Regions from separate parts of the Propionibacterium acidifaciens genome, predicted to be linked through region 3. Evidence: riboswitches for the same ligand, from Rfam matches in the RefSeq annotation. Region 3 holds a riboswitch; each other region holds the start of a gene.
The links. A riboswitch is a leader RNA that binds a small molecule or an ion and turns the genes downstream of it on or off. The one in region 3 is predicted to bind cobalamin.
Positions count from the first base shown of each region.

Region 1 (9,503 bases), 270 kb from region 3:
GGCCAGGCCGATGAGCGGGGTGCGGATGCGCATGATGTTCGTTCCTCCTTGCGATGGCCCGGTGGACGGGGGACGCCGTGGCACGGGCGGCGTCCCGGTCGCGCGCTCGCGGAGCCGGGCGGGCGCGGGCGGCGATGGTGCAGATGGGTGCGGGTCAGCCGGATTCGGCGAGGGCCCCGGCCAGGGCCTCGGCGAGGTCGACGGTGCGCATCGACGGGTCGAGCGAGGAGCCAGGGACGATGACGTAGCGCCTGTTGCGCACCGCGTCCATCTGGGCCGTGACCGGGTTGGACTCGAGGTGGGCGATCTTGTCGTCGGCGGTGTCCCCGGACTGCATGGCGCGCTTGAGGTCGCCGAGGACGAGGACGTCGGGGTTCTTGGCCGCGACGTCCTCCCAGTTCACCTGCGGCCATTCCTCGTCGGAGTCGGCGTAGATGTTCGTGGCTCCGACGGTGTCGGCGGCGATCTGCGGGGCCCCGATGCCGCCCGCGCTGTAGGGGACCTCGTCGGAGGAGTACCAGTAGAAGACGGTCCTGCCCCGGGAGCCGGCATCCGAGGCCGTCCTCGCGGCCGCGTCCATGCGGGCCCGGAGCTCGCCGACGAGCTCGTCGCCGCGCTCTGGTACGCCGTGGATGGCGGCCAGGTCGCGGATCTCCTGGTGGATGTCGTCCATCGTCAGGCGCCGGCCGGTCGTGTTGTTGTTGACGATCGTGCACTCGTACTCGGGCAGGTACGCCGGGATGCCGAGCTCGGCGAACTTCGACTGCGGGGCGACGCCCTCGTCGGTGAAGGTGTACTCGAAGGCCGCGGTGACCAGGTCGGGGTTCTTGTCGAGCACCGTTTCGAGCGACGGGTAGTTCATGGCGAGCTGCTCGATCGAGGAGTTCTCGTCGGCGTACTCGTCGAGCACCTGGTCGGACCAGGCGGCTGTGCCGACCATCTGCGGGCCGGCCCCGAGGGCGAGCTGGATCTCGGTGGAGGCCTGGTTGATCGTCACCGCGCGTTGGGGAGGCGCGTCGAAGTGGAGCTCCTGGCCGCAGCGGGTCATCGTCAGCGGGAAGCCGGCCTGGACCGAGGCCGGGGCGGACGAGGATCCGGCGCCCGCCGAGCCCGACGAGCAGCCCGCTGCGATGAGCGCGCAGCAGCAGATGACCGTACCGATGCGGATGGCAGGGGGAATTGTCCGCCCCATGGCGGTTCTCCTTCGAGGTCGGGGTGCATGCGCGGCACCCGCTGCCTGCGCCCCGTCCTCGGGACGCGTCACCGATCGGTCTTCGGACTCGGGCTCGCCCGCCGGGATCGTCCTTCCCAGGCCGTGGTGCCCAGTGGATCGTCGATCCGGCGTCACCCATACCGCTGCGCGTCAGTTCCGGCCTCGCACCGGATTCCCTGCTCCTGCGAGCACTCGATGACGCGAGCACCATATCCCATTGCCGTCGTCAGGACGAGCAGGGGGCAGCGGCCCGCCAGCACCGACGACGACTCAGTACGATGCGTCCCGAGCACCGAGCGGCTGCACCGCCATCGGGGGACTCAACGACGCGCAGGGACTCGACGGCGCGTCCCGCCGACAGCACGGGCGGCGCAACCCGGGCTCCGACGCCGCCCGCATCCGGAGGGCGCGCCCTCCGGATGCGCCGCGCCCGGCGCGGACCGCTTCCCCTTCGTGGCCTCGGCAGTTATCGTGATCCTGAGGCGTTCGTCGCGCCGCTCCACTCTCCGCGCCCGCGGGCGCGGGTGACGCGTGACCGTCGCGACCGCGAGAGCGCGCCGCAGGCCCGACCGGGCCGGGCGCGCTCCCACGAACAACAGAAAGCAGAGAACCGTGAATCGGGACCTTCCCCTTTACTCGAAAACGGCTTCTCGTGCCGGGCACCGCCGGTGGCGTCCCGCACGAGTCGCGCTGTCCGTCGCGGTGGCGTCCGCCCTGCTCCTGGCCCAGGGAGCCGCGAGCGCCCGCGCCGACGACCTCGATGACCAGTACGCCGCGCTCCAGGACCAGATCGCCGGTTCGTCCGGCGCCGTGTCCGACGGCTACGCAGCCCTCGACGCGGCGATGAGCGCCCTCACGGCCTCCCGCGACGAGCTGGCCGGCGCCCAGCAGGCCGCCGACGCCGCGAACCGGGCCCAGCAGGACGCCCAGAGCGCCGCCGACGCCGCATCGGCCGCCCTCACCACGGCCCAGGACAACCGGCAGGCCGCGCAGAGCGAGGTCGATGCCGCCCAGACGCGGGTCGACACGGCCAAGCAGGAGGTCGGCATGGTCGCCAGCCAGGCCGCCCAGCAGAGCACCGGGCTCACGAGCATCGCCCTGCTCATCGGCGACGGATCGACCAACCGGATCAGCAACCGCGTCCAGTGGGCCAACCAGTCCTTCTCGGCCACCGAGACCAAGGTGAACGCCTACCAGGACGCCCTCGACGAGCTCCAGACCAAGCGGGACGCGCTGGTGACGGCCGAGAACGACGCCCAGACCGCCCGCGACAACGCGGTCGGACAGCTCGACGCCGCCCGGACCGCCGCCCGGACCGCCGCCGACGCCGCGGCGACAGTCCAGACGAGGGTCGACGCGAACCAGGCCGCCCTGGCCACGGCCCAGGAGCTCGTCGACCAGGCGGTGTCCGACGACGAGACGCTGAAGGGCCGGGCGGGCGACCTGGCCGCGCGGATCCAGGCCCGCGACGAGGAGGCCGCCGCCGCTGCCGCCGCCTCCGCCGCAGCGGCCGCCCGGTCCAGCGTCGAGGCGGGGGCCAGTTGGCTCACGGCGAACATCGCGCCCGGGCAGATCGCTCCGTACAGCGTCGACGAGGCCGTGTCCACGGCCCGGTCGCTCGAGGGGAACATGTACTACGGGAACATGTGCCTGGCCCTCGTCGCCGCCTTCTACGGCTACACCAGCTCCGGGGTGAACTCGGCCACCGACGCCGCGGCCACCATCGAGGCGGCCGGGCAGATGCAGCACGACACCTCGAACATCCCCGTGGGCGCCCTCGTCTGGTACGACGGCACGCCCGCCGGCAATCCCTACGGCCACGTGGCCATGTACGCCGGCAACGGCATGATCTACTCCAACGGCGCGGCGAACGGCGGCGTCGGGATGATCTCGCTCGACACACCGTCGGCGGGCTGGGGCGAACCGCTCATCGGCTGGTCCAGCGTCTGGCTGCCGAATGCGACCGCCTGAGCCTTCGGCGGGCCTCCCGCGCGGGCACGGCTCGTCGAACCGCGCCGCAGGCCGCGCGAGGACGCTCGGCGGCCGTCTCGCCGCGGCGTTCGCCGCCGTCTGCCTGTGCGGCTGCGCCGCAGCGCCCGCGACGAGCACCCCCGCGTCCTCGACGGCGGCGACGCCGTCCGGGGCGTGGTCCGACGCGGCGGGCGCGTCCCTGCCGCAGGGCTGCGACACCGGCGGGCTCGGCCCCCCGGACGGGGACGAGGCCGGCATCCGGGCGGCCGTCGAGGCGGCGGAGGCCTCGGGCGCGGCGGTGCGGATGAGCTGGTACGCCCCCGACGGGGGCATCCGGACCGCCGGCGCCCTCGAGGACCTGCCGGCCTGGAGCACCTCGAAGATCCCGCTCGCCCTGGCGGTCATCGACTCCGGCCAGGGCGAGGCGCAGGCCGACTCGGTCGCCCTGGCCCTCGAGGAGTCCGACAACAGCGCAGCCGACGCCCTGTGGATGTCCCTGGGCGGCACGGACGCGGAACGGGCCGATGCCGTCACGCAGGTGCTGCGCCGGGCGGGGGACGGGACGACGACGGTTCCGGCCGAGCAGCTCGCCGCCGGCTTCTCGATCTTCGGGCAGACCCAGTGGACGACCGACGCCCAGGTCGGCTTCCTCTCCCAGCTGCCCTGCCTCGACGGGGCGGACGAGGTGATCGCCGACATGGGCCGGGTCGATCCCGCCCAGGCCTGGGGCATCGGCTCGCGCCCCGGCGCCGTCCACAAGAGCGGCTGGGGCCCCTCGCCCGCCGGGGGCTACATGGCGCGCCAGCTCGGCTGGTACACGAACCCGGCGGGCCAGCGGGTGCTCGTCGCCATGGCGGCCCAGGACGCCGACGGCTTCGAGGCGGCCACGGCCGTGCTCGACCGGCTGGCCGCCTCCCTCGGGTAGGCCCCGCCCGCGCCGTGCGGACGATCGGGTCGGGCCGCGCCCGGCCCGTTGACTTGTCGATGGCCCCGTCGGGAGGGGTCACGGCCGCCGGGCACGGCACCGCCAGCGACCGCGCCCCGACCCCCGCCCCTCTCGTCTCGGGCGGACCGCCGTCAGCTCCGGATGTAGACCACGGCTCCGTTGCCGCCGGAGCAGGTCGTGTACCCGGCGACGGTGGCGCACCCCATCGTGTACTTCTCGTTGGTCACCGGGCTGTAGGCCTCGACCGTCTGGGTCGAGGCCCTGTCGCTCCGCTGCCAGGCGTCGGCGACGTTGAGGGCGAACTCGCAGCTGGTCCGGTCGTTGCCGGCCGCGACGCTCGAGGAGCACTCGACGGCGCCCGCGGGCCAGCCGAGCGCCGACGAGCTCGTCGCGCTGGGAGCGGTCGTCGAGTACGAGTACGACGAACTCGGCGCGACGCCGCCGGAGCCGCCCGGGCTCCGGGGGGCCAGGCCGGCGAGGATGCCGACGCCGGCGATCATGCCGATGGCCACGATGACGTAGATGGACACCCTCACGAGCTCGGGGATCCAGAAGGCCAGCCAGTGGGGCCTCGTGGGGAGACTGAGCCGCTTGGCCCGGCTCGTGCTGATGAGGCACGGGATGAGGCCGAAGAGACCGAAGAAGAAGGTGATGATCGCCGTGACGGCCGGGTGCAGGGGCTCGGCGGGCGGCACGTGACTCGGGTGGCCGGCGCCAGGGCATCCGTTCGCGCGCCCCGGCTGCGGCGCCCCGCAGCGCGGGCACCGCGCCGTGTCGGGAGCCAGCAGGAGCCCGCAGTTGAAACAGGCGAATCCACCGTTCACGGGACTGCTCATCGTCGACCACCTCAGATTCGCGGCCCGCGCCCACCGCACGGACCCGCGATCAGGGTACCGGGAGCACCGCCGAAAGCACGGAACGGGGCCGGCGGAGCACGGGACGGGACAGACGGGGCACGGGACGGGACCGACGACCGGCCGGCTCCCCTCGTCCCCCTCACCGCTTCCCACCCCACTTCCGTGCTCGCACCCCACCTCACCTCCCCGCTCCCACCTCACCTCTGCGTCGGCACCTCGGGCACGACCCGGGTGTCAACACGGAAATGAGGTGGGAACGGGAGAGGGACGGACGACAGGGCACAGGACAAGAGGGCTGATGCGGGCGCAGGAGGACGGGCCCCGAACGGAGAGGGACGGACGGCGGCGCGGCAGGATGGGGCCATGGGCTCCTTCACCGATCTGCTCGCGGCGGGCCCGGTCGTCCTGGACGGGGCGATGGCCACCGAGCTGGAGGCCCGGAGCGTGCCGATGCACGAGAGCCTGTGGTCGGCGGCGGCCATCGACTCGGCGCCCGAGGCGATCGGCGCAGTGCACGCCGCGTATCTCGACGCGGGCGCCCGGGTCATCGAGACGAACACCTACCAGGCGTCCGTGCTCGGCCTGACCGATGCCGGGGCGCGACCGGCCCAGGCGCGCGGGCTCATCCGCGACGCCGCCGAGCTCGCCCGCCTGGCCGTCGAGGACCGGGCCGACCGGCGCCCCGGGCGACGCGCGCTCGTGGCCGGCAGCATCGGCCCCTTCGGCGCGTACCTGTGCGACGGCTCGGAGTACACGGGCACCTACGAGCTGAGTCCCGCCGAGTACCGCGTCTTCCACGTCGAGCGCGTCCGCGCCCTCGCAGAGGCCGGCGTCGACGTCCTCGCCGTCGAGACGATGCCCCGGCTGGACGAGGCTCGCGCACTCGTCGGGCTCATCGCGGCCGAGACCGACCGCCCGGCGTGGGTCTGCTTCCAGGTGCGCCGCGACGGCGGCCCGGTGGTCCTCGCCGACGGCACGCCCCTCGTCGAAGCCACCCGATGGGCGCAGGAGGAGGACACGGTGGCGGCGGTCGGCGTGAACTGCGTCGCGCCGGCCCTCGTCGCCCCCGCGCTGGAGACGCTCGCCTCCGGCACCGGCAAGCCGCTCGTCTGCTACCCGAACTCGGGGGAGGCGTGGGACGCCCGGTCCCGCCGCTGGAGGCCCGCCCGGACCCCGGTCGACTGGGCCCGCCTCGTACCGGGCTGGCTCGCCTCGGGAGCCCGCCTCATCGGCGGCTGCTGCCGCACGCGGCCGGCCGACATCGCCCGGATCGCCGCCGCCCTCCGATGATCGGGGATCGATCAGGGGCGCTTCTCAGCATCCTGCCAGGAAGTCACAGCCGTTTCCCAGCAAACCGCCCGGTCAGGGACTTCATCACCCGTCCGGCCATGCGGCGGGCCCCGGGGAGCGCCGCGGGCCGCCCGACGCGCTCCGCCCACGACCCGATCCGTGCTATTCATCACCTGTGAGGGCCTCGTCGGCGGGGCGTCGGCGGACGATCCCGCACGACGACCACCCGTCCGGGACAGGGGGAAGCGAAGCGACCATGAGCAGCGGCATCCTGCACCGCACGAGCGCCACCACGACGGCGGCGCCGCACAGCGACAGGCGGCCGGGCGCCGTCCATGCGCGGGCCGTCGCCGAACTCGACATGGAGCGCCGGATGATCGAGGACCGCATCCGCTTCCCGATCCCGCACCTCGCGGCGCGGGCCCCGTGGACCCGCCGCCATGCGCTGCGCTGCGCGACCGCCGTCGAGGCCGCGCTCCTCGCCGTCCTGCTGACCACTGGCGCCGGCACGAACCCGGGCCGCCTCGTCGCGACCGTTCCGGCCGCCCTCCTCCTCGGCGGCCTGGTCGTCCTGGCCGTGAACATCGTCGTCATCCCGTACCGCAACGAGCGTCTGGGCGCCGCCAACGGGCGCATCGACGAGCGCAACGAGAGCATCCGCATCGAGAACCGCCGCATGATGGCCGAACTGGCCCGCATCGACGAGCGCCGCGCCGGGCTCGACGCCTGGTTCGCGCGGTGCGCGGCCGCAGGGCGGATCGTCCCCGGTTGCTGAGAGGGCCGTCCCGGGGCGCCGGAGGGCGCCGGGCCTTATCCTTGGGTGGGCCCGCGCCGGGCCGACCGCCCCGAGGATCCGAGGAACCGAACGCGTCATGACCGCTGTCCCCGCACCGCGCATCCGCGGTGATGCGCTCCGATGGCGCGATGACCTGCGCACCGGCGCGCTCTGGTGGGCGCTCAGCCGGGCCTTCTTCCTCGCCCTGGCGGCGGCCCTCGGCGCGGCCGGGCGCGCCGTGCGGCCCTCGGCGGGCGGGCCGTGGCCGCTGAACGCCTACGTGCGCTTCGACGCCGGGCACCTGCTGCGCATCACCGAGTCCGGCTACTTCACCCCCGACAACGGCGTCAACGCCTACGACGAGGCCTTCTTCCCCGGATACCCGTTCCTCTCGCGGGTCGCCGCGCGGACCATCGGTCTGGGCAGGCTCGACGTGGACACGGCCGTGGCCGGTGCGACGGTCGTCACCTGGCTGGCGGCCCTCGGCGCCGCCGTCCTCCTCGCGCGCATCGCCCGCGAGGAGCTGCGCATCAGCCCGCACGCGGCGGCCGCCGCCTATCTTCTCGGGCCGTACGCGCTCTTCCTCATGGCCCCCTACACCGAGGCGCTCTTCGGCCTGTGCACGCTGTCGGCCTGGTACCTCGCCCGGCACCGGCACTGGTGGTGGGCGATCGCCGCGACGGCACTGGCCTGCGCGGTGCGGGTGAACGGCCTGTTCGTCGTGATCATGTTCGCGGTCATGATGCTCCGCCGGCCGGACGACGGCGGGCCGAGCCCCCGCGTCGGGTGGCGACGACTGCTCGGCCTGGGCATCCCGGTGTGCGCGCCGCTGGCGTACTTCGGCTATCTGTGGGCCCGCACCGGGGACGTCTTCTACTGGATGACGGCACAGGAGCTGGGCTGGGGACGCGGCTCGGCCTGGTTCGGCCGCGTCCTGGTCGCCAGCGCCCGGCACATCGGCGCTGCGGAGACTCGCGCGGTGGCCTGGCAGCAGGGACTCGAGTTCGTCTTCCTCGTCGTCTTCTGCGCCGCCCTGTGGTGGTGCCTGCGCCGTGGCCGCGCCGAATGGGCGGTCTTCGCCTGGCTCACCCTGTACAGCCTGTGCCGGGGGCCGGTGCTCCTGTCCCTGCCCCGCAACGGGCTCGACTGCTTCCCCGTCGTCCTGGCGATGGGAGCCGCGCTGGGCAGCCGTCGGTGGCGCTGGCCGCTCGTCGCCGCCGGGCTCGCCGTCGCCGTGATCAACACGGCGACGATCCTCGCGGACCAGTGGACGGGATGAGGGCCCGCGCGGAGGACGCCGCGCGGGGTCACTGCTCACTGCTCGTCGTCGGTCGATTCGACAGTCTGGACCTGAACGGGGCTCGGCTGGATCACCAGGGGCCGGCTGATCCCGGCCGCATGGGCCTCCTCGGGGCTGATGACGGTGATACCGCCGAGGGCGATCGCCGCGGCGAGGCCCAGGGCCTCGAGGGAACGCCGGATGCCGGGACGACGGCCGGCGCCGTTCCTCCCGATGCCGCTCTTGCCGGTACTGCTCCTGTCGGTGCTCATGACCCCACCGTGGGCGCCGGATCAGTGCTGTTCCTGTGAACCCTCTGTACGGTTCTTGTGACGAACGGCCTCCCCGCGGCGCCGCCGGAAGAATCCGGGACGCCCCTACGACCAGCGGATTAGTCTGGTTCCGACAGGGGCGGGCCGAGCCGCCACCGCGACAGCGCCGGAACCACCGGGCGCCAGAACCACCGGGCGGGAGGAGGGGCCGATGCGCGAGGACCCCGCCGAGCTCGCCGCCCGGCTGCGACCCAGTCGCCAGGACGGCGACCACCCGCGCCCCGTCCTCGTGCGCCCGCAGTGGGCCCCGCTCGACGGCCCTGCCGGCTTCGCCACCGACGACGAGGGCGTCGGCCTCGACGAGCGCTGGTGGGAGCGTCCCGAGCGCCTCGACCGGACGATCACCCTGCCCTTTCCGCCGGAGTCGCGCGCCTCGGGCATCGCGGACGAGCGCCCGCACCCCGTCGTGTGGTACCGCATCGCGTTGCCGGCCGAGCGGCTCGCGGCGGCCGGTCATCGGCCGGGGCGGCGTCTGCTGCTGCACTTCGGCGGCGTCGACTACCACGCGATCGTGTGGGTCGACGGCGTCGAGGCCGGCTCCCACGAGGGCGGGCAGAGCCCCTTCGCCCTCGACGTCACCGATGCGCTGACCGGCGGCGGCCCGCACACCGTCGTCGTCCGCGCCTGGGACGACCCGCACGACCGCAGTCAGCCCCGCGGCAAGCAGACCTGGCGCGACGAGCCCGCCGGCATCTGGTACCAGCGCTCCACCGGCATCTGGCGGCCGGTGTGGATCGAGTCGGTGCCGCCGGTGCACGTGCGGCGGATCCTCTGGCGCACCCCGGCCGCCGAGGAGGCCGTGACGGCGGTCATCGAGCTGAACCGCCGCCCACGACGGCC
Region 1 is NZ_CP033719.1:1,805,401-1,814,903, reverse strand. Features, by position in the region: gene EGX94_RS07650 (ABC transporter substrate-binding protein) at 1-33, opposite strand, end outside; gene EGX94_RS07645 (ABC transporter substrate-binding protein) at 155-1,192, opposite strand; cobalamin riboswitch at 1,249-1,425, opposite strand; gene EGX94_RS07640 (coiled-coil domain-containing protein) at 1,916-3,184, shown strand; gene EGX94_RS07635 (hypothetical protein) at 3,171-4,109, shown strand; gene EGX94_RS07630 (hypothetical protein) at 4,262-4,966, opposite strand; gene mmuM (homocysteine S-methyltransferase) at 5,351-6,277, shown strand; gene EGX94_RS07620 (hypothetical protein) at 6,534-7,052, shown strand; gene EGX94_RS07615 (mannosyltransferase family protein) at 7,150-8,331, shown strand; gene EGX94_RS07610 (hypothetical protein) at 8,367-8,603, opposite strand; gene EGX94_RS07605 (glycoside hydrolase family 2 protein) at 8,815-9,503, shown strand, end outside.
Region 1: linked by a shared signal. The riboswitch ahead of EGX94_RS07645 (ABC transporter substrate-binding protein) and the one ahead of mutA (methylmalonyl-CoA mutase small subunit) in region 3 are both predicted to bind cobalamin.

Region 2 (9,503 bases), 1.5 Mb from region 3:
GGTGAGGCTCCCGCCGCCCGGGGTGCGGAAGGTCTTGGTGAGCCCCTCGGCGCTCATCGCAGGCGTGGACACGTTCGTCTCCTCACAGCGACGGCATGCTGGCCAGCAGCGATGCCGTGTACTCATGGGTGGGGTGGTCGATGACCCGCTCGGTCGGCCCGAGCTCGAGGACGCGCCCGGCGCGCATGACCATGATCCGGTCGGCCATGTGGGCGGCCACGCCGAGGTTGTGGGTGACGATCATGATCGCCGTGCCCTCCTCGCGGCGCAGGGCGAGCATCTGGCGGACGATCTCGGCCTGCATCGTCACGTCGAGGGCGCTCGTCGGCTCGTCGGCCAGGAGCAGGGCCGGGCTGAAGGTCATCGCCATGGCGATGCCGACCCGCTGGCGCATGCCGCCGGACAGCTCGAAGGCGTAGGAGCCCATGACGCGGTGCGGGTCCGGCAGCGCCATGCGCCCGAGCATGGTCTCGGCGCGCTGCCGGGCCCGCGCCGCCGAGCAGCCCGGCTCGGCCGTGCGGATGTACTCGACGAACTGGCCGCCGATGCGCCGCACGGGGTTGAGCATCGCCCCGGTGTCCTGGAAGACCATCGCCATGCGGTGCCGGCGCAGGTCGAGCCACTGCGCCCGGCCCAGGCCGACCAGCGAACGCCCCTCGAAGACGACGTCGCCGGCGCTGATCCTGCCGCTGGCCGGCAGCAGGCCGAGGACGGAGCGGATCACCGTGGTCTTGCCCGAGCCGGACTCCCCCACGACGGCCACGATCTCCCCGGGCGCCACGTCGACGCTCACGTCGACGACGGCGAGCGCCCCGTCGTAGCTGACGGTCATCCCGCAGACGCGGAGCAGCTCGTCGCGCGCCGCGCCGCCGCGCGACGCCGCATCGTCCGCCGCGCCCCTCCCCGAGGGCCCCTCCGGCCCAGGCCCGCTGCCCGTCATCGCCGCCGACTCACTTCGCCGGCTTGAAGGCGCTCGTGATCCAGTAGTAGTCCGCGGTCGAGACGCTCGCATCGCTCACGGCCTTCGTGTTCGAGCACATGTTGCTGTTGTAGTAGCCGTGCACGAGGACCGCCGCGTCGTCGATGAGGATCTGCTGGAGGCGCACATAGATCTTCTTGCGCTCGGCCGTGTCGAGCTGGGTGGCCAGCTGCTCGTACAGCGAGTCGTACTCGTCGTTGTGGTAGGCGCAGTAGTTGGCCCCGCTCCTGGAGTACCAGTTGGCCAGGTAGCTGTAGGGCTCGCCCTCCTGGGCCGTCATCCAGTTGCTGGAGTTGAGGTCGTACTCGCCGGCGACGAGCTTGTTCCACTCGGTGTCGGCGTCGAGCTTGGTGACCGTCGCCTGGATGCCGATCGAGGCGAGCTGGCTGGCCACGGCCTCGGCCATGACCGACAGGTTCCGGGACTCGTAGGTGAGGTAGTCCAGGTTGATCTTCGTGCCGTCGAGCTCGCGGAAGCCGTCGCCGTCGGAGTCGACGATGCCCGCGGCGTCGAGGATCTGCTTGGCCCTCTCGGGGTCGTGGGGCGTGGCGTCGGTGAGCTGGTCGTAGCCGAAGTCGAGCGAGGAGGGGACGACCGAGCAGCCCGCGGTGTACAGGCCGCCGACCGTCGTCCCGGTGATCGTCGCGTCGTCGACCGCCATGAGGACGGCCCTGCGCAGGTCCTTGTTGGCGAGCGGGCGGCCCTCGGCGGCGTTGAGGTACGAGAAGCCCGTGCGCATGCCGATCGTCTGCGAGACCGAGTAGGTGGAGTCGTTCCGCAGCGTCTCGAGGTCGGACATGGCCGTGATGTTCTCGGTGACGTCGACGTCGCCGGACTGCAGGGCCATGAACTTGGTGAGGCTCGAGGAGTCGTCGATGAAGATGACGTGGACGCTCTCGTAGGGCACCTCGCCGTTCCAGTAGTTGGTGTTGCGGACGAGCTTGACGTCCTGGCCCGAGTTGAACTCGGTGACGGCGTAGGGGCCGGTGCCGATCGGCTTCTCGCCGAGGTTCTCGCTGCCGGCGATGTCGAGGATCTCGAACAGCGGATTGGCCAGGGCCGCCGAGAGGTCGGCCGACGGGCTCCCGGTCACGATGGTCACGGTGCGGGCGCCGTCGTCGGGCGTGATCGAGACCGGCTTCATGAAGGTCGACGGCGCGGACGAGCCCTCGGAGCCCTCCTTGTCGAACATGTGCTGGAGGGACTCGGCGACCTTCGTGGCGGTCACCTCGGTGCCGGTGGAGAACTTGAGCCCCTCGCGCAGCGCGATCGTCCACGTGAGGTGCTCGTCGTCGGGCGTGCAGGACTCGGCCAGGTACGGCTGGGGCACCATCTTCTCGTCGAACTTGAACAACGACTCGCCGATGCCGTAGCGCATGCACGCCCAGGCGGCGTTGGGCTGGTTCGACGGGTCGAGGGACTCCTTGGAGAAGTTGGTGCAGCCGAACTTCAGCTCGGTGCCGCTCGAACCGCCGGAGTCGGACGACGAGCAGCCGGTCAGTCCGAGGCCGGCGACGACGGTTCCGGCCGCCGAGGCGGCCAGCAGGCCGCGGCGGGTGACGATGATTCCCTGCATCTCAATGCGCTCCTTCACGGTGGTGGGTGGTGGGTCAGGCCAGTGGGGCCGTGGTGAGTTCCACGACGGCCTCGTCGGGGCCGGCATGGCGGGGATCGAGGACGTCGCGCAGCGCGTCGCCCAACAGGTTGAAGACGATGACGGTCGCGCAGATCGCCGCGCCGGGGAAGATCATGAGCCAGGGCGAGTCGAGCAGGTAGGCGCGGCCCTCGTTGAGCATGAGGCCCCACTCGGCCTGCGGCGGCTGGGCGCCGAAGCCGAGGAAGGACAGGCCGGCCAGCTCGAGCATCATCGTGCCGATGTCGGTCGCGGCGGTGATGACGAGCGTCGGCAGGGCGTTCGGCAGCAGGTACCGGCGGATGAGGCGGCCCGGACGGGCACCGGTGAGCTCGGCGGCCGTCACGAAGTCGCTGTGGCGGATCTTCAGCACGAGGCTGCGCGCCAGCCGGGCGTACTTGGTCCAGCTGACGACGGCCAGGGCGATGATCGCATTGCGGATGCTGGCCCCCATGAGGCCGGCCACTGCGATGGCCAGGACGATCCCGGGGAAGGAGATCATCATGTCGGAGACCCGCATGATGACCGCGTCGACGAGGCCGCCCGCGTAGCCGGCGATGACGCCGAGCAGCGAGCCGACGACGGAGATGACGAGGACGAGGACGATCGAGGCGGCCAGCGAGACGCGGGTGCCGTAGATGACGCGCGAGGCCATGTCGCGGCCGAGCTTGTCCGTGCCGAACCAGTGCTGCGCGCTCGGCCCCTGGAAGGCCTCCGCCAGGTTGGCCTCGTAGGGGCTCATGGGGGCGATGACGCCGGCGAGCAGGGCGACCAGGACGATGACCAGGGCCAGCGCCGCGTGGACGCAGAACGCCCGGTGCGCGCCGAGGAAGCGACGGATGCGGTGCGATGGGCTCATGACCGGGCTCCTCGGCGGACGCGGGGATCGAGTCGGGCGTAGGAGACGTCGACCACCAGGTTGATGACCATGTAGATCAGCGCGATCCACAGCACATAGGTCTGCACGAGCGGGTAGTCGTACGAGGTGACGGCGGTGACCGCCATGTTGCCCAGACCGGGATAGGAGAAGACGACCTCGACGACCGCCGTGCCGCCCAGCAGCGAGCCGAGCGACAGGCCCAGCAGGGTGATGAGGGGCAGCTGGGCGTTGGGCAGGACGTGCCGGGTGAGGATGGCGCGCTCGGAGAGGCCGCGCGCCCGGGCGCCGACGACGTAGTCCTGGCCGAGCTCCTCGAGGACGGCCGTGCGCACCTGCCGGGTGTACTTGCCGATCATCGCGAAGGCCAGGGTCGCGGCCGGCAGGATGAGCCTGTCGAGGCCCTGCCCCGTCGAAACGACCGGCAGCCAGCCGAGTTTGAGGGCGACCGCCCAGATGAGGAGCAGGCCGAACCAGAAGTTCGGCATCGAGATGCCCAGGAAGCTGAAGCCGCGGACGAGGCGGTCGGCGATGCCGCCCCGGCGCACCGCGGCGAGCATGCCCAGCGGGACGGCGACGACGAGCATGAGCAGCAGGGAGGCCAGCGAGAGCTTGATGGTCGGCCACAGGCGGACGAGCATGAGATCGGCGACGGGCTTGTTCAGCGAGTACGAGGTGCCGAAGTCGCCGTGCAGGCAGTTGCCGAGCCAGGTGACGTACTGCACGAGGAAGGGCTTGTCGAGGCCGAGGCGCACCCGCATCTGATCGACCATCTCGGGGGTGGGCGTGATCCCCTGACTGGTGTACACGGCCTGAGCGGGATCGCCGGGCGCCAGCCAGACGAGCGTGAAGGTGATGAAGCTGATGCCCACCAGCACGATGAGGATCTGGCCCAGCCGTCGGGCCAGCCATCTGGGGTCCACGGGTCGAAGTCACCTCACGATCATGACGAGTGCCGTTCGTCACAACCGGATTCTCGTGACCCCGCGAGGGGCGCCCGGTCGCCAAGTGCCGCGGCGACGCGGAACGGTTCCCAGGCAGGTCTTCTGACTCGCGCCCCGGGGCGGTTGCCCCGACGGGCCCTCGACCTTCCCGACGGACGGTGGCCGGCTCACGCCGATGAGGACCCGGGACGCTCACAGCGGCGGTCCCGTCCGCGATTCCCACGCGGTTCCCTATTCTCCCGGACGACCCGTCGGGCCGGCCGGGCACCTGGGGGCGCTGCGCACGGGGGTGCGCAGCAACCCTTGCTTCGCGACAGCAGAGTACCAGCTGCCGCCGCCCCCGCACGCCGGACGCCCGCGATCGGGCACTCACCCGGGGCGAGCGCTGGACGGGGGCGCCGGACGGCGCCCGTGAGGCTCACGCCTCCCGGAACCCTCGACCGCGGGGCTCACGCCTCGCGGGGCACCGCGCCGAGGCGCTCGACGGCGAGCCGCACGGCGCCGTCGCGGGCCGCCGCCGCCTCGGCCTGGGTGAGCGTCCGGTCGGGCCCGCGCAGGCGCAGGCCGTAGGCGAGCGACTTGCGGCCCTCGCCGATCTGCGGGCCCCGGAAGACGTCGAAGAGCGCGATCGACTCGAGCAGCTCGCCTGCGCCCTCGACGAGGGCGGCCTCGACCTCGGACGCGGGGACCCGCTCGTCGACGATGAGGGCGACGTCCTCCTTGGCCAGCGGGAAGCCGCTCAGCGCGGTGACCTCGCCGCCGCCGGGCGCGCAGGCCACGAGCAGGTCGAGGTCGAGCTCGACGGCGCAGGTCCGCTCCGGCAGCCCGTGGGCCCGGACGACCTCGGGGTGCAGCTCGCCAGCGGCGCCGAGGACGACCCGTTCTCCGCCCGCGCCGCGCACCGACAGCTCGGCGCACCGGCCGGGGTGCCAGGGGGCGATCGACGCGGCCCTGCGCTCCAGCGTCAGGCCGAGCGTCGCGGCCGCGGTCTGGGCGAAGTGCACCGCATGGGTCCAGTCCGCCGGGACGGCGGCGTGGTCCCAGCCGCCGGGCAGCCACTGGCCGGTGAGCACCGCGGCGATCATGCGGGGCTGGTCGGGCAGTGCCGCGCGGATCGCGGCGATCTCGGCGTCGGAGGGACGATGGTCGACCTCGGGCATCGGGGCCGCCGGGGCGGGCCCGCCCCGGAAGACCGAGCCGGCCTCGAAGAGGGCCAGGTCGTCCTGGCTGCGCGAGATGTTGCGCCGGGCGGCGGCGAACAGCCCCGGCAGGAGGGTCGTGCGCAGGTACGGGGCGGTGTCGGCGAGCGGATTGGCCAGCCGCACGAGGCGGCGCCGCTCGTCGTCGTCGGGCAGCCCGAGGCCGTCGAGCTCGGAGTCGGAGAGGAAGGGCAGCGTGATGACCTCGACGAAACCGGCCCCGGCCACCGCGGCGCTGACCGCGCGGCGGGCGCGCTGGGCGGGGCTGAGGCCCCGGCCGGCGACGGCGCGGGGCACCCTCGGCTCGATGACGTCTAGGCCGAGCTTGCGGCCGACCTCCTCGACGTAGTCGTAGGGATCGCGCAGGTCGGTGCGCCAGGTGGGCGGGGTCAGGGCGAGTGAGGAGCCCCGCCTGCGGACCTCGACGCCGGCGGCGCGGAGCACCTCGACGACGCGGTCGGCGTCGATGCGGGCGCCCAGGATGTGCGCGGGCAGACCGGCGTCGATCGTCAGGGACGGCGGCTGGGGCACTCGGCCGACGACGGTGACGCCCTCGGCGATCGTGCCGCCGGCGTACTCGGCGAACAGTCGGGCGGCCATCCGTGCCGCGGCGCAGGCCACGCCCGGGTCGACCATGCGCTCGAAGCGACGGGAGGCCTCCGAGGGCAGCTTGTGGCGCCGGTAGGTGCGCCCGATCGTGCCGGGCGAGAAGTGGGCCGCCTCGATGACGACGTTCGTCGTCCCGTCGTTCAGCTCGGTGGTCCGGCCGCCCATGACGCCCGCCAGGCCGATGGGGCCCGAGTCGTCGGTGATGAGCAGGTCCTCGGCGCTCAGGGTGCGCTCGACGTCGTCGAGCGTGGTGAGCCGCTCGCCGGCGGCGGCCCTGCGCACGACGATCGGGCCCAGCAGCGCGTCGGCGTCGTAGCCGTGCAGCGGCTGGCCCGACTCGAGCATGACGTAGTTGGTGATGTCGACGGGCAGGCTGATCGCGCGCATGCCGGCGGCCTCGAGCCGGTGGCGCATCCACGTCGGGGTGGGCGCGTGCGGATCGATGCCGTTGACGCACAGGGCGACGAACAGCTGGCAGTCGTCCGACTCGACGCGCACCGGGTAGGCGTCCTGGGCCGGGTCGGGCACGCGACGCGAGTAGAGGTCGTTGTAGGGCACATCGAAGGCCTGCGCGGCCTCGCGGGCCAGGCCCCGCATCGACAGTGCATGGCCCAGGTCGGGGGTCACGTCGATGTCGAGGACCTCGTCGGGAACGCCGAGCAGCGCCATCGCGTCGGAGCCGAGACCGGCCCGGGCCGCCTCCGCCGGCGGGAGCACGATGATGCCGGTGCGGTCCTCGCCGATGCCCAGCTCGTCGGCGGCGCAGATCATGCCGTCGCTCATGTGCCCGTAGGTCCGGCGGGCGCTGATCCCGAAACCGCCGGCCAGCATCGCGCCGGGCAGCGAGACGACGACGTGGTCGCCCTTGGCGAAGTTGCTGGCGCCGCAGACGATGCCGCGGGCGTTCTCGATCTCGGGGTTGACCTCGGAGTCGTTGAACGGGCCCACGTCGACGCGGCACCAGCGGATGGTTTTCCCGTTGCGCTGGGGTTCCTCGACGAAGTCCAGGACGCGGCCGACGACGACCCGGCCGCTCACGTCGGCGCCGACGGTCTCGACGTGCTCGACCTGCAGACCCATCCGGGTGAAGGCGTCCGCCACCTGGGCGCAGGTCACGCCGTGCGGGAGCTCCACCAGATCGCGGAGCCAACTCATCGGCGCCCTCATCGCGCACCCCCCACCAGCGAACGACTGAATCTCACGTCGCCCTCGACGAAGTCGCGCAGGTCGGGGGCGTTGTTGCGGAACATGACGGTGCGGTCGACGCCCATGCCGAAGGCGAAGCCGGAGTAGACGTTCGGGTCGATGCCGGCGGCGACGAGCACGCGCGGGTTGACGACGCCGCAGCCGCCCCACTCGATCCACCCCTCGGAGCGGCAGGCGCGGCAGGGGCGCTCGGGGTCCCCGACCGAGGAGCCGTGGCAGACGAAGCACTCGAGGTCGACCTCGGCGCTCGGCTCGGTGAACGGGAAGTAGTGCGGGCGCAGGCGCGTGCGGATGTCGCCGAACATGGCCTTGGCCAGGTGGTCGAGGGTGCCCTTGAGGTCCCCCATCGTGATGCCCCGGTCGACGGCCAGGCCCTCGAGCTGGTGGAAGACGGGCAGATGGGTGGCGTCGTACTCGTCGGCGCGGAACACCTTGCCGGGGCTCACGACATAGACCGGGAGCGCGCGGTCGAGCAGGGTGCGCACCTGCACCGGCGAGGTCTGGGTGCGCATGATCGTGTGACCGCTCGGCGGATCGACGAAGAGCGTGTCGCTCATGAAGCGCGCCGGGTGATCGGGGGTGAAGTTCAGGGCGTCGAAGTTGAGCCACTCGGCCTCGAGCTCGGGCCCCTCGACGACCTCCCAGCCCATGGCGACGAAGACGTCGCACATGCGGTTGATGAGGGCGGTCAGCGGATGCTCGGCGCCCACCGGGTGCTCGACCACCGGGAGGGTCACGTCGACGCGCTCGGCCTCCAGCCTGGCCGCCAGCTCGGCGGCCTCGAGCTCGGCGGCGCGGGCCGCCAGGGCCTCGTTGACGCGGCCGCGGGCCCTGCCGATGAGCCGGCCGGCGTCCTTGCGCCGCTCCTTGGGCATGGAGCCGATGCTGTGGTTGGCGAGCGCCAGCGGCGACCTGTCCGCGGCGTGCGTCTGGCGCACCGCCTTGAGCTGCGCCGAGTCGGCCGCGGCGGCGATGGCCCCGAGGGCGTCGTCCACCATCCGCTCGATCTGCTCCGGGTCCAGCGACTCGCTGGTGCTGTCTGGCCCTGCCATGGGCTCCCCTCTTTCGTTCCGAACGGGCCGGCGCGGGCCGGCCGCACCCGACAAGTCTAGGGGCCGGCCCGGCAGGCCACCGCCCCGACTCGGGGAGCGGGACCGTCCTCAGTCCCCGGCGGGTCCGCCGCGGCCCGGATCCCCCGGCCGGCGCGTCGACTGCCTGCGCCCGAGCCAGAACAGCCAGCCCGCGGCGACGGCCGAGGCGACGAGCAGGACCGCCACGAGGACGTTGACGAACGCGCTCATCGCCGCGCCGCCCGCCGCTGCGCGCCGGCTGAAGCGTACAGGCAGATCGCCGCCGCCGTCGACAGGTTGAGGCTCTCGGCGCGGCCCCACATCGGCACGGCGACCGTCCGGTCGGCCGCGTCGAGCAGCGCGTCGGGCAGGCCCCACGCCTCGTTGCCCAGCAGCCAGGCGGTCGGGCGGGCCAGCTCGCCGCGGGCGTCGAGTTCGTCGAGGGGCTCCCCCGCCGCGTCGGCGGCCAGGACCCTCATGCCGTGGGCGTGCACCCACGCGATCGCCTCGTCCTCCTCGACGTCGGTGACGACCGGCAGGTGGAGGAGGCTGCCGACCGAGGCGCGCACGGTCTTGGGATTGGTGACGTCGACCGAGCCCCGGGTGAGGACGACGGCGTCCGCGTCGAAGGCGTCGGCGCAGCGCACGACGGTGCCGGCGTTGCCGGGGTCTCGGACCTGCGCGCAGAGGACGACGAGACGCGGCCGGACCAGCTCGGACAGCACGGCCCGCGGCCAGCGGCAGACGGCCACGACGCCCTGCGGCGTGACCGTGCCGCACAGCGAGCGCAGCTCCTCGGGACCGGCCCGCACGACCTCGACCCCGCGGGCCAGGGCCATGAGCTCGCCGTGGTGCCCGGGGTCGTCGACGATGAGCCGGACGACCGTGCCCGGGCGGCGCAGCGCCTCGCGCACCGGCTGGGCGCCCTCGGCGAGGAACAGGCCCGTCTCGGCGCGGGCCCGCCGCTGCAGGAGACGACGGGTCGA
Region 2 is NZ_CP033719.1:466,696-476,198, forward strand. Features, by position in the region: gene EGX94_RS02025 (ABC transporter ATP-binding protein) at 1-72, opposite strand, end outside; gene EGX94_RS02030 (ABC transporter ATP-binding protein) at 83-832, opposite strand; gene EGX94_RS02035 (ABC transporter substrate-binding protein) at 951-2,555, opposite strand; gene nikC (nickel transporter permease) at 2,590-3,471, opposite strand; gene nikB (nickel ABC transporter permease) at 3,468-4,412, opposite strand; cobalamin riboswitch at 4,509-4,720, opposite strand; gene pheT (phenylalanine--tRNA ligase subunit beta) at 4,883-7,408, opposite strand; gene pheS (phenylalanine--tRNA ligase subunit alpha) at 7,405-8,499, opposite strand; gene EGX94_RS13260 (hypothetical protein) at 8,608-8,748, opposite strand; gene EGX94_RS02060 (TrmH family RNA methyltransferase) at 8,745-9,503, opposite strand, start outside.
Region 2: linked by a shared signal. The riboswitch ahead of nikB (nickel ABC transporter permease) and the one ahead of mutA (methylmalonyl-CoA mutase small subunit) in region 3 are both predicted to bind cobalamin.

Region 3 (9,503 bases):
TGCCCTCGTCGCCCCACTGGGCGCCGATCACCACGATGCCTGGCATGTATGCCTCCCTGGTCGGTGGTCGGGGCGTCCGCCCCGACGCACGAAAGCCCGCTGTGCTGCGCAAGCGCACCGCATCCGCATCGCATCGGGCTCTTGCACAGGGATTCTAAGGGCCGCCGGGCGGCACCGTCGCGGCCGCCCCGCATCTGGACGCCCGACCGGTGCGCCGCGGCGCGGGCGCCCGGGCCACAATGGGGGCCGAGGACGACGGCAGGAGGACGAGGATGCGGCTCATCGCCGACGTGGACACCGGCATCGACGACGCGCTGGCCCTCGTCCTGCTCGCCGCCCGGCCCGACGTCGACCTGGTGGGCGTCTCGACGACGACCGGCAACACGACCGCCGCCCGGGCCGCCCGCAACAGCGCCGCCGTCCTGGCGCTGGCCGGCCGCCCCGGGGTCCCCGTCTGGACGGGCTCGGGCCGCCCCCTCGTCGTCGAGCCGGAGACGACGCCGCAGACCCACGGCGACGAGGGCCTGGGCCGTGCGGCGCTGCCGGACGCGTCCGGCGCCCTGCACCCCGGCGACCCGATCACCGGACTGTGGCTGCCGCAGCTGCGCGCGCACCCCGGGGAGACGACCCTGCTCGTCACCGGCCCCCTGACGAACCTGGCCCTGGCCCTGCGCGCCGAGCCGCGCCTGCCGCGGCTGGCCCGTCGGGTCGTCATCATGGGCGGGTCGTTCAACCACCCGGGCAACACGCTGCCGACCTCGGAGTGGAACGCCTGGTGCGATCCGCACGCGGCGGCGGAGGTCTACGCGGCCTTCGAGGGCCTGCCCGCCGAGCGGCTGCCGCTCGTGTGCCCGCTCAACGTCACCGAGACCGTCGAGCTGCGCCCCGGCGTGCTCGACGGGATCGCCGGGCGGATCGGGGTCGACGCCCCGCACCTGGGCCCGGACGCCCCGCGCCCGGGCGCGCCGAGCCGCACCGGCAGCGCCCTGTTCGATCTGCTCATCGACGCGCTGCGCTTCTACTTCGAATTCCACGCCGACCACGGCTGCGGATACCTGGCGCAGGTCCACGACCTGCTGGCGGCCGAGGTGGCGGTGGGCGAGCCGCTCGGCGCCCGGGCCGAGGCGCTGTGGGTCGGCGTCGAGACAGGCGCGGGCATCACCCGCGGCACGACCGTCGCCGACGTGCGCCGCCTGCTCGGCCGCGCCCCCAGCGCCCGGGTGCTCACGGACGTCGACCCGGCGGCTGCGATCGACGCGCTCGTGAGGGCGGTCGTCTCGCTGTCCACCCGCGGAGGGGGTGCGGGGACGGGCCGTGGGGCGTCAGCCGTGGCCGAGGGCCTTGCGACGTAGTCGCCGGGCTCCTCCCCACGTCCCCATGGCCCCGGCCCGGGACCGCGAACCGGTCAGGACATGGCGGGGCGCACCCGCCAGCGGGTCCGGCCCGCGGCCCGCCGGTCCATGCCGGGGGCGGGAGGGGCGACGGGTCGAGGGGCCGGGGGCCTCGACGTCGGGCCGGGATCAGTTCCACCGGTAGCCCGGGAGCTGCCCGGCCCAGGCCGTGAGGAACTCGGCCGAGGCGTCGAGGGCGCTCTCGGTGGACTTCTCGACCTTCGCCTCGAGTTCGCGGCCGAGCTCGCGCAGCTCCTGGGTGGAGCGCAGCGAGTCGAGGACCTGACCCTCGATCTGGGCCCACATCCACTCGATCTGCTGGTCGGCGCGGTAACGGGCCAGGCCGGTGGTCCCGTCGATCCAGGCGCGATGCTCCTCGACGGCCTTCCAGACGTCGTCCAGGCCGTCGCCGGTCAGGGCCGAGCAGGTCATGACCGGGGTCCGGCGGCCGGTGGACTCGTCGTTGATGAGCTTCATGGCGATCGACAGGTCCCGCGCCGTGACGCGGGCCTCGCTCGCATTGTCGCCGTCGGCCTTGTTGACGGCGATGACGTCGGCGAGCTCGAGGATGCCGCGCTTGATGCCCTGCAGCTGGTCACCGGAGCGGGCGAGGGCGAGCAGGAGGAAGGTGTCGACCATGCCCGCCACCGCGACCTCGGACTGGCCGACGCCGACCGTCTCGACGATGACGGTGTCGTAGCCGGCGGCCTCGACGATGATCATGGCCTCACGCGTGGCGCGCGCCACACCGCCCAGATGGCAGCCGGACGGCGAGGGGCGGATGTAGGCCCGGTCGGACTCGGCGAGCTTGCCCATCCGCGTGCGGTCGCCGAGGATCGAACCGCCCGTACGGGTGCTCGACGGGTCGACCGCCAGCACGGCCACCCTGTGGCCGCGTTCAATGAGGCGGCATCCCATGGCGTCGATGAAGGTCGACTTGCCGGCGCCGGGGACACCCGTGAGGCCGACGCGCGTGGCCCCGCCCGCATGGGGGAGCAGCTGCGCGAGCAGCCTGCGCGCCAGGGGACGATGGGCCGGCAGGGCGGACTCGACCAGCGTGATCGCCCTGGCCATGCCGGCGCGCTGGCCGGCCAGGACCTGGCCGACCAGCGCATCGACGTCGATGCTCCTAGGCATTCGCCGGAACCTCATCGCCGAGGGCCCGGAGCAGCTCCTTGAGCAGGCGCACCGCCGAATCCGGGATGACCGTGCCCGGCGGGTAGATGTCCACGGCGCCCGCATCGCGCAGCGCCTGGAAGTCCTGCTCGGGGATGACGCCCCCCACGACGATGAGGATGTCCTTGCGGCCCAGGGCGTCGAGCTCGCGGCGCAGAGCCGGGACGAGCGTGAGATGGCCCGCGGCCAGCGAGGACACGCCCACCACGTGGACGTCGGCCTCGATGGCCTGCCGCGCCGTCTCCTCCGGCGTCTGGAACAGCGGGCCCACGTCGACGTCGAAGCCGAGATCGGCGAAGGCCGTCGCGACGACCTTCTGCCCGCGGTCGTGACCGTCCTGGCCCATCTTGGCCAGCAGGATGCGGGGGCGACGGCCCTCGGCCTGCTCGAACCGCTCGACGAGCTCGCGCGCCTCGTCCACCTCGGGGGACTCCTTCACTTCCTTGGCGTAGACGCCGGAGATCGTCCGGATCTGCGCCGTGTAACGACCGAAGCTGCGCTCCATGGCGTCGCTCATCTCGCCCACGGAGGCCATCGCGCGACCCGCCTCGATGCAGAGCTTGAGGAGGTTGCGATCGGGATCGGTGGGATCGGGGTTCGCGGCGGCCCAGGCGAGCTTGTCGAGGGCCGCCCTGGTGGCCTCCTCGTCGCGCTCGGCGCGCAGCTTGACCAGCTTGGCCTTCTGCTCGGCGAGCACCTGGGAGTTGTCGACCTTGAGGACGTCGATCGGGTCCTCGTGCTCGAGACGGTACTTGTTCACACCGATGAGCGGCTGACGGCCGGAGTCGATGCGCGCCTGGGTACGAGCCGCGGCCTCCTCGATGCGCATCTTCGGGATCCCCTGCTCGATGGCCTTGGCCATGCCGCCGGCCGCCTCGACCTCCTGGATGTGGCCCCAGGCCTTGAGGGCGAGGTCCTTGGTGAGTTCCTCGACGTAGGCCGAGCCGCTCCACGGGTCGATGACGCGGCAGGTGCCCGACTCCTGCTGCAGGAACAGCTGGGTGTTGCGGGCGATGCGGGCCGAGAAGTCGGTCGGCAGGGCGATGGCCTCGTCGAGGGAGTTCGTGTGCAGCGACTGGGTGTGCCCCTGGGTCGCGGCCATGGCCTCGGCGCAGGTGCGGACGACGTTGTTGTACACGTCCTGGGCGGTCAGCGACCAGCCGGAGGTCTGCGAATGCGTGCGCAGGCTCATCGACTTGTTGTTCTTCGGCCCGAACTGGTGGACGAGCTTGGCCCACAGCATGCGGGCCGCGCGCATCTTGGCGACCTCCATGAAGAAGTTGGTGCCGATGGCCCAGAAGAACGACAGGCGCGGGGCGAACTGGTCGACCTTGAGGCCGACGGACTCGCCGGCGCGGATGTAGTCGACACCGTCGGCCAGCGTGTAGGCCATCTCGATGTCGGCCGTGGCACCGGCCTCCTGCATGTGGTAGCCGGAGATGGAGATCGAGTTCCACTTCGGCATGTTCGCGCTGGCGAACGCGAAGATGTCGGAGATGATCCTCATCGAGGGCTGCGGCGGGTAGATGTAGGTGTTGCGAACCATGAACTCCTTGAGGATGTCGTTCTGGATCGTCCCCGCCAGCTGCTCCATCTTGACGCCCTGCTCCTCGGCCGTCACCACGTAGAGGGCGAGGATCGGCAGGACGGCGCCGTTCATCGTCATCGACACGCTCATCTGGTCGAGCGGGATGCCGGCGAACAGCTCGCGCATGTCGTAGACGGAGTCGACCGCCACACCGGCCATGCCGACGTCGCCGCCCACCCTCGGGTTGTCCGAGTCGTAGCCGCGGTGGGTCGGCAGGTCGAAGGCGACCGACAGGCCCTTCTGGCCGGCCGCGAGGTTGCGGCGGTAGAAGGCGTTGGACTCCTTCGCCGTGGAGAAGCCGGCGTACTGGCGGATCGTCCACGGGCGGAAGGCGTACATGGTGGCGTACGGGCCGTGCGTGAACGGCGGCAGACCGGCGTAGGTGTCGAGCCAGTCGACGCCCCGGTAGGCGTCCTCTCCGTAGAGTGTGCCGACCGGGATCTGCTCGGGGGTCAGCCACTTCTCGCCGGTGCCGGCCGCCTCGGCCAGTCGTGCGAAGTCCTCGGCGGCGGAGCCGGGAACCGGGCTGTCGCCGAGACCGATGGAATCGAAACGAGGAAGAGTGCTCACTTGGCCACCCCCATGACATCGAACGTGCGGGTGAGGATGTCGACGACATCCATCCCCATGAACAGCCGGCCGTCGAAGATTCCGGCGGCCTCGTCGTCGGAGATGCCCAGCTCCTTGTAGGCGCCGGACAGGTAGACGGCCCTGGCGCCAGCGTCGCGAAGGGCCCTCGCGACCTCGACGCCCTGCTGCGCGTAGACCTTGGCGGACGAGCACAGGTCGGCGACCTGGGCGCCACTGGCCTTGAAGGCGGCGACGATCTCGTCGACCGTGCCCCCCTCGGCCTCCGGGGTCTCCATCCCGGCGACGTGCCAGATGGGGGCCGAGAAGCCCTCGCGCCCGCCGAAGTCGCGACGGGTGCCCAGGCAGGCAAGGAAGACCTTCGGACGCTCGCCGTTCGCGGCGGAGCGGTCGACGAGCCGCTCGAAGGGCTCGGCGTCGCGGTGCCACTCCAGGCCGCCGCGTGCGGGCGCCGGCGGATAGGGCTTGACCTCGATCGTCCGGGCGTCCAGCATCGGGAACTCGCTCACCGCGGTGATCGGCTGCTTGCGGTTGGCCAGACGCTTGGCGCGCTCGGCGTTGCAGGCCGCCAGGACCTCGGCGACGTGGCCTCCGGCGAGGGCCGCGGCCATGCCGCCGGCGGCCTCGACCTTCTGGAACTCGGCCCAGCCGGCCCTGGCCAGCGAGTCGGTCAGGGACTCGACGTAGAAGGAGCCGCCGGCCGGGTCGTTGACGCGCCCGATGTTGACCTCCTCGGCGAGGATGATGCCGGTGTTGCGGGCGATCCTGCGGACGAAGTCGTCGGGCAGGCCGAAGGCGGCGCAGAACGGCAGGGTCGTGATGGCGTCGGCGCCGCCGACAGCGGCGGCGAAGGTGGAGATCGTGCCGCGCAGGATGTTGACGTAGGGATCCTCGCGGGTCAGCTCACGCCAGCTCGTGACGGCGCTCTGACGGGCGCCGCGCTTGTCCTCGTCCACGCCGAAGACCTCGCCGATCCGCGACCAGCACGTGCGGAGCGCGCGCAGCCGGGAGATGGTGAGGAACTGGTCGTGGGTGGCGGTGACGCGGAACTCGATCGCCCGGAAGGCCTCGTTGACGTCGACGCCCTGCTCGACGAGTGCACGCACGTACTCGGCGCCGGTGGCCAGCGCCCAGGCGAGCTCGGCCACGTCGCCGGCGCCGGCATTGTGGTAGATCGTCGAGTCGACGGTGATCGCATTGCCGTTCGGGTAGGCGGCGGTGCGCCGGACCCATTCGCCGAGCCCCGACAGGTCGGCGGCGGAGCCCCGGAGGGCGGCCAGGCCGGTGGGGTCGATGCCGAGGTTGAAGAAGACGTGGTCCTTGGGCCTGTCGGAGGCCTCGTAGACGGCCAGGAGCGCCTCGGCGGCGGCCTTCTGGTCCTCGCGGGAGGAGACCTCGATCTTCGCCATCTCGAGGAGCACGTCGGAGAGCACCTCGGCCACGTCGGAGGGCCCGACGGCATCGGAGCCGACGCGCAGCCAGATGGAGGTGACGCCGCGCTCGAGATCGGTGAGGACCGCCTTGCGGGTGAAGGCCGCATCGGAATCCTCGTGGAGAGCGCGCACGTCCCAGGCGTCGGCCTCGCCGTTGCGGACGGCGGCGCCGCGGGTGAAGGGGGCGACCCCGGGATAGCCCAGTGGACCGGGGACGTCATCGCGCCTGTACATCGGCTTGACGTCGATGCCGTCGACGGTGTGGACCGTCAGACGCTTCATGCACTGCTCGAAGGTCAGCTGCTTCTCCGGGGGACGACCACGGTTGAGAACCTTGGCCACCTCGATCTCCCACTGCTCCTCGGTGGCTGCCGGGAAATCGCCGGCGAGACTGAGCTGCGTGGGCGTGGCCTCTTCGGCCGCGGGGGCGCCCGATTCGGTGTTGCTCATTCGACTCCTGCTCCTGAAGGGTCAAGGTGCGCTCTGCGGTAGGGCGCACCGGGGACTGGCTGCCGACCGGTCATCGGCGGGCGCCGAGCACGGGACCCGAGCGCCCGTCCGCGGCCTCGACTCCCGGACCTGCGGGTCCGCCGGTGACTCCCACCGGCTCGCCCGGCAGACGCTCGCCGGAACCGCTGGCACTGATCCGAGGGAACCGACGCCGACGATGATGCGCATCGCCGGGCACCGATCGCCTCGATCCGTGGACCCTCCGCGGGGCACGTTCCGCAGCAGCTGGCGCTGCTGCGGCTGGCAGGTCTTCGGGCTCATGGGCATTCGGGATCGCTCCCGGTTCCTACGCCACCGCTTCCCAGGCCGAGCGGCCCAGTGCCCGTTGTGGCGTTGTTCCCATATACCGCTGCGGGACAGCTCCGGCCTCTCACCGGAATTCCCTCTTGCGACGACCCACCTGACGATGGGTCGAACCAGCACTTCTCAATGTACACAAGACGACGCCACCGCATACCCCCGGGGCCCATGGATTCGGCCCGTGCACACCTCGGCGGGCAGCGGTGAGCGCCCGGCTCCGTACGGGCAACGGCGATCGTCCTGCGGTTTCCGGGAGAAGTGCGGTCGGGAGCGGACGGCCCCGGATCACGACCGGCGGGAGCGGCTCCCCGCCATCATGACCGCGCGGGAAGGCGGTCGGGCCGCGTCTTCGAGACGCCGACCACCTGGTCGAGACCATGGCCGCGCGGGAGGGCGGTCGGGAACCGCCGGCCTCCGGACCCGCCCGCCCCGCGGTGAGGCCGCACGAGCACCGCAGGGCGGACGCCCGTCACCGCACCGGCCCGCCCGGCCCTGCGGTCGTCGTGCGAAGACGCCCGGGAGCCGCGGGAGTCCACCGGCGGAAGCCCTGCCTCACCTTCTGAGATGGCAACGAATTTCCTTGTGGAGTTCGCAAAGAATTTCACACAAAGGTCTTGTATTTTTCAGTCCGTTCATGGGTATGGTGACCGCGTCCGCACCATCGCAGGAGGCCGTCATGCCCATCACCAGTCGTCGTCACCGCCGGGCCGGCAGGACACTCGCCCTGGTGCTGTGCGCGGCGATGTCGGTGCTCGGCGCGAGCTGCTCGAGCGGTCAGGGCGCACCGTCGCCGAGCGAGCCGCCGCCGACCTCGACCGGCGCCGACCCGATGCCCATGACGGGCACCGAGTTCCCGCTGAGCATCACCGACGTCAGCGGCCGGAGCGTCGACTTCGAGTCGGCGCCGCAGCGGGTGTGCATCCTGGCCGGCACCGCCATGAACATCTGGTACGACGTGGGCGGCACGGCCGTCTGCTCGGTGCAGATCACCGACAACGTGAAGACGGTCCCGGAGAACGACGCGGCGATGCGGGCGGTGCCGACCGTCGGCGCCACCTCGAACGTCGACATCGAGGCCGTCAGCTCGTACGAGCCCGACCTGGTCATCGTCATGGGCAGCGCCCAGGACACCGTGCTGTCCCGGCTGCGCGAACTGGGCATCCGCGGCCTTCAGGTGCGGGCGCGCTCCCAGGCCGAGCTCGACTCGATCTACCGGGCGTTCGGCGTGCTCACGGGCCACCAGGACACGGCCGCCGAGCGCATCGACCGGATCAGCGAGCAGGTCGACGAGGTGGTCGGCCGGCTGCCGGACGAGTCGACGTCGGTCGTCATCGTCTACGTCACGGCCGCATCGCTGGCCGTGAAGCTCGACGACTCGATCGCCGGGCAGATCGCCCGCACCCTGCGCCTGACGAACATCGCCTCGGGGTCGACGCCCGACAACCCCGACTCGGAGACGACGCCCCTCGACATCGAGGCCATCGTGGCCGCCCAGCCCGACCACGTGCTCGTCACGAGCATGGTGGACACCGACGCCGACGCTCGGGCGCGCATGGCCGAGGAGTTCGCCTCCAACCAGGCCTGGCAGGCGGTCGACGCCGTCCGGGAGGGGCGCGTCTCCTATCTGCCCCAGGAGTACTTCCTGCTCAACGGCGGCCCCTACTACGGCGACGCGGTGGCCTACCTGGCGGCCTGCGTCCATCCCGACGTCTACGGCGACGCCGAGCAGTACGCATGAGTGCGGCGACCGCCAGCGGGGGCGGGCGCTCCCCCGGCACGACCCGCCGCAGCCTCCCCGAGCGCAGCTGGTTCCGCACCGGCGTCTTCGTGGCACTGGCCGTGCTGCTCGTCACCGGGGCCCTGTACGCCATCGGGGCGGGGTCCGTCCACCTGTCGATCGGCCAGATGCTCGACGCCCTGACCGGGCGCGACGCCTCGCTGCGGCGGATCGTCTGGGACATCAGGCTGCCGCGCATGCTGCTCGCCGCCCTGGTCGGCATGAACCTGGCCGTCAGCGGCCTCATCCTGCAGGCGGTCATGAGCAACCCCCTGGCCGATCCGAGCATCATCGGCGTCTCCTCGGGGGCCGGGCTGCTCGGCATCGGCGTCATGCTCGTCGCCCCCAGTCGTCTCGCGCTCGTCACGCCGGCGGCCTTCGCCGGTGCGATGGGGGCGGCTGCCGCGATCTTCCTGCTGGCCTGGGAGGGCGGCATCCAGCCGCTGCGGATCATCCTGGCCGGGGTGGCCGTCTCGGCGCTGTGCGGGGCGGGCATCTCGGCGTTCATGGTGCTCTTCTCGGACCGGGTGGCCGGCGCCCTCATGTTCATGAACGGTGCGATGTCGATGCGGGGGTGGACCGAGGTGCGCGGCCTGTGGCCGTACTCGCTGGTCGCCCTGGCGCTGGCCCTGTGCTTCGCGCGGCGGCTGAACGTTCTGGTGCTGGGGGACGACGCGGCCGGTTCGATGGGCATGAACGTGCAGGCCAACCGCGTCTTCTTCACCGCCCTGGCGGCGGTG
Region 3 is NZ_CP033719.1:2,071,393-2,080,895, reverse strand. Features, by position in the region: gene EGX94_RS08790 (adenylosuccinate synthase) at 1-46, opposite strand, end outside; gene EGX94_RS08785 (nucleoside hydrolase) at 273-1,352, shown strand; gene meaB (methylmalonyl Co-A mutase-associated GTPase MeaB) at 1,521-2,528, opposite strand; gene scpA (methylmalonyl-CoA mutase) at 2,521-4,725, opposite strand; gene mutA (methylmalonyl-CoA mutase small subunit) at 4,722-6,626, opposite strand; cobalamin riboswitch at 6,912-7,122, opposite strand; gene EGX94_RS08765 (ABC transporter substrate-binding protein) at 7,663-8,724, shown strand; gene EGX94_RS08760 (FecCD family ABC transporter permease) at 8,721-9,503, shown strand, end outside.